DNA from 2 places in the Methylobacterium sp. CM6247 genome. Region 2 is predicted to be linked to the other one. Evidence: predicted binding sites of a transcription regulator. Region 2 holds the regulator's gene; the other holds the start of a gene.
The links. Region 2 encodes LexA, which represses DNA repair genes until DNA is damaged. Its sites were predicted from a motif close to TGTTCNNNNTGTGTTCNG; they were not measured.
Positions count from the first base shown of each region.

Region 1: the regulator LexA is predicted to act here: its motif matches at 1,016-1,033, upstream of ACYQOP_RS03265 (ATP-dependent helicase).

Region 1 covers NZ_JBTXKX010000003.1:512,435-514,634, forward strand. Annotated here, with positions in the region: gene ACYQOP_RS03265 (ATP-dependent helicase) at 1-1,005, opposite strand, end outside; gene ACYQOP_RS03270 (hypothetical protein) at 1,122-1,397, shown strand; gene ACYQOP_RS03275 (AsmA family protein) at 1,585-2,200, shown strand, end outside.
Region 2 covers NZ_JBTXKX010000003.1:5,259,303-5,261,502, reverse strand. Annotated here, with positions in the region: gene ACYQOP_RS25950 (ComEC/Rec2 family competence protein) at 1-703, shown strand, start outside; gene lexA (transcriptional repressor LexA) at 697-1,434, opposite strand; gene ACYQOP_RS25940 (GntR family transcriptional regulator) at 1,801-2,200, opposite strand, start outside.

The DNA of each region.
Region 1 (2,200 bases), 4.7 Mb from region 2:
CCCGGATGCGGCGGAGAGAATATGACCGGTGGAGCGGTAGTTGCGCTCGAGCCGCACCACGGCCGCACCGGGGAAATCGTGTTCGAAGCGCAGGATGTTGTCGACCTCCGCCCCGCGCCAGCCATAGATCGACTGGTCGTCGTCGCCCACGCAGGCGACGTTGCGGTGCCCCTGCGCCAGCAGGCGCAGCCAGAGATACTGGGCGACGTTGGTGTCCTGGTACTCGTCGACCAGGATGTAGCGGAAGCGCTGCTGGTAATTCGCCAGCACGTCCGGGTTCTCGCGCCACAGCTTGAGGCAGAGCAGCAGCAAGTCGCCGAAATCGGCGGCGTTCAACGTCAGGAGCCGGGCCTGATAGGCGGTGTAGAGCGCGCCGCCCTTGCCGAAGGCGAAGGCCCCCGCCTCGCCGGGGGGGACCTGCTCCGGCAGGAGGCCGCGGTTCTTCCACCCGTCGATGGCCGAGGACAGGGCGCGGGCGGGCCAGCGCTTCTCGTCGATGTTCTGGTCGACGATGACCTGCTTCATCAGGCGCAGCTGGTCGTCCATCCCCAGGATGGTGAAATCCGATTTCAGCCCCACCATCTCGGCGTGCCGGCGCAGGATCTTGGTGCCGATGGAATGGAAGGTGCCGAGCCAGGGCATCCCCTCGCCGGCCGGGCCGATGAGGGCACCGATCCGGTGCTTCATCTCGCGGGCGGCCTTGTTGGTGAAGGTCACCGACAGGATGTCGTAAGGCCGCGCCTTGCCGGTCGAGACCAGATGGGCGATTCGCGTGGTGAGCACCCGCGTCTTGCCGGTGCCTGCACCAGCGAGGACGAGGACCGGCCCTTCCGTCGTCTCGACTGCGCGGCGCTGCTCGGGATTCAGCCCTTCGAGATAAGGCGAACCCTGTGGCCTGAGGGAGGCCATGGCGCGCGCGGCGATAGAGGTCTGCGCGGCCTCGGCCGCCACGCCGGAGGCCGGCGCCGGCACAGGGGCCGTCGTCGCGTCGGGATGCTGTTTCATGTTGCTTCCCTGGACCAAAACGCGAACGACGTCGAGGGTTGGGACAAAAGGTCGGCCCCAGATGGGTAGCCGGGAGGGGAACCACGGTTTCCTCTCGGGCGTCGTCTCACCATACCGTGAACATCATCACCAGAGGACGTTCCATGCGTACCGCTCTATCCGCCATCTCGATGCTGACCGTTGTCGCCGGCCTTGGCCTATCCCCCGCCCTGGCCCAGTCACCCGGCACGCGATCGCTGAACGAAACCAACGACCGACTCGCGACCCAAAGCGAGATTCGCGGCGTCCGGCATCAGCAGCAATTCGAGAACAATCAGATCCGCATGCAGATGCAGCGCAACGAAGTCACCCGTCCGGCCCCGATCGGCTCGGGACTGACGCCGCGTCGCTGACCAGATCGGCTCCGGAGGGCATGCCCGGCAGCTGTTGACCGCGAGAAACGCCTCTGGCGCGGAACCGGTCACCTTGTGCTATGCCGCACAGGGTGGGGGCACGACCGGGCATGACGTCCGGTGAGACGAAGTGCCCGCCCCATGGCAGTCCCGGAGACCGGGCCGGAGCGAGGCGGAAACCAAGACGGTGCGAGACATCCTGACCGCGCTGGCGGGCGCCGTCATCCTGATCCTCGTCGCGGCCCTGGCGGTCCCGCCCCTCGTGGCTTGGGAGAGCTACCGCACATTGGTGGACCGGACGATCGGCAGGTCGCTCGGTCTCGACGCGCGGACCGAAGGACGGATCGCCGTCAGGCTTCTCCCCTCGCCGCAACTGAGCGTCGATCGGCTGCGCATCGGCGGACAGGTCGACAAGCCGGCGTTGGACCTTTCGCTCGTCAAGGCCGAAATCGGTCTCACGCCGCTGCTGACGGGGGAGGTCCGCTTCACCGAGACGCGGATCGGGCGAGCGGAAATCAAGCTCCCGATCAGCGACGACGACGCGATCCGCCTTCCCGCCGATCTCTATCAGACGCTCGCCGATCAGGATCTCGCCATTGAGGACCTGTCCATCGGACAAGTCATCCTCACGACCGTCGTCCCGCAGAGCGGCCGCACCGATCAGGTGCGGGCCGAGACCGTGCATCTCTCGGCGCCCCGGCTTCTGGGCCCCTGGCGGATCGAGGGGACGAGCGGCGCGGTCGCCTTCCGGATCGCCACCGGCGAACCCGCCGAGGACGGCAGCGTCGCCGTGAAATTCTCCG
Region 2 (2,200 bases):
CGCCACGCTCGTCGTCCCGGCCTATGGCAGCACGGCACTCTGCCTGCTTGCTCTCGCCCTGCTCCTGCTGACACTTCCCGTCTCGAGCTTACGCTGGATCGGCCTTGCTCCGGCCGCTCTCGGTGTCGTGCTCGCTACCATGCCGCCGCGTTACGACGTCTACATCGACCGTGAGGGTGGCGGTGCAGCCTTCCGCGACGGGGACGGCCGATTGAGCATTCTCGGCAGCCCGCCGGCCTTCGTCCTCGAACAATGGCTCAAGGCGGATGGCGATTCGCGGAAAGTCGCCGCCGTCGCAGCCTCGCCGAGAAGCCGATGCGATACCGTCGGATGCGTCGTCGAGTTAGGACCGGGTCGGATCGTCGCCCTCGTCAAGGACAAGCGGGCCTTCGCGGAGGATTGCGAACGGGCGAGTGTGATCATCGCCCGCCGTGACGCTCCCAAAGACTGCCGGGCCGGCTTCGTCATCGATCGCGCATACCTAGCCCTACGCGGCGCCACCGCCATCCGTTTCGGCCCTGAAGGACCGCAGGTCACGTCCGCCCACCAACCTCATTCTCGTCCGCCATGGCGGCGGGCGGTCGCTGTCGTCACGCCGTCCCCTTCGCCTCCGAAGGAATCGGGACCAAGTCCGAAACCCATAGAACCCGAGGGCGACGACGGCGATCCGTCATCCGAAACGCAGTCGGACGGGCTTCAGTAACGACGGACCAGGCTGACGAGCCGCCCCTGGATCTGAACACGATCCGGACCCAGAACCCTCGTCTCGTAGGCTGGGTTTGCCGCTTCCAGAGCGATGGAGGAACCGCGGCGACGCAGGCGCTTCAATGTGGCCTCTTCATCGTCAATGAGGGCAACGATGATGTCGCCCGTATTCGCAGTGTCCTGCTTCTTGATCACGACAAGATCACCATCGAGGATACCCGCTTCGATCATCGAATCGCCACGGACCTCCAGCGCGTAATGTTCGCCGCCGGCCAGGAAGTCCGGTGATAGCGTCACGGAATGGCTCTGGTTCTGTATGGCGGAGATCGGCGTGCCGGCCGCGATCCGTCCCATGACCGGGATTGTGATCGACCTTCCGCTCTCGTCCTGGGCCTGGGTCGTTGGCTGGCGCAGGGACGGCATCGCCTTGGACCGACCGCCTTCGACGACGCTCGGCGTGAAGCGGCGAACTTCACCGGCGGGAGCGGGCTTCGACGCCGGTGCACCGGTCAGGCTCTCAGGCATCCGGATCACTTCGATCGCCCTGGCGCGATTCGGCAAACGACGCAGAAATCCGCGCTCTTCGAGGGCCGTGATCAACCGGTGGATCCCCGACTTCGATTTGAGATCGAGGGCGTCCTTCATCTCGTCGAAGGAGGGCGGGACACCACTCTCCTGCATCCGTTGTTGGATGAATTGGAGAAGATCCAGCTGCTTACGCGTCAACATACAGATCACTCTTCCACTGAAGCCAATGGCCGCGACTAACGCCGCTGAAACAAAACACGAACACGGTAGACGTTCCGCAAGTGTTCTGCAAGGGTTCCGTTAACCCGGTGGTAGAGTTTGTTCCTGAGGTGCAATGTTCCGCTCAAGCGGCCTTACCGCGGGCCGGCTTGGCGTCCGCCGGTATCACCCGCCGGGCCCTTCAATCATCCGATGGGGCTTCGTGCCGCGGGGGCTTACCCCGCCACTGTATGGCGGGCCTTCGCGGTGTCCGGCGGAGCCGCGCGCCCAGTCCCCGCCGATGACTTAGTCGGTCACCGACGGCCGGGGAGCCATGCGATATGGCGGGTACTCTGGCGGCAGCGTCGATCAGTCGAGATAGTCACCATATTTCTCGACATGGCTGGCGAGGCCGAGGCCGTGCTCGCGCACGAGGCGTTCCGCCAGATCTGCATCGCGCGCTTCCAATGCCTTGATGATCGCCACGTGTTCCTTGATCGAGTTGGCCGCGCGTTCCCCCTGACGCAGCGCGGTGTTGCGAATACCGCGGACATGCATCAGCAGGTTGCTGGTGATGTCTTTGATCACGTCGCACTGGCCGAGCGAAATGATCTTCTGGTGGAAGCGAATGTTGGCTTCCGAATACTCGTCGAGATGATCCGACGGGCGTCCTTCATAGAATTCTGGAAAGTGCTCACGCAGGCAGAGAAGTTGTTCGTCGGTGGCACGCTCGCAGGCGAGGCGCGCAGCCATGCTCTCCAAGGCAGAC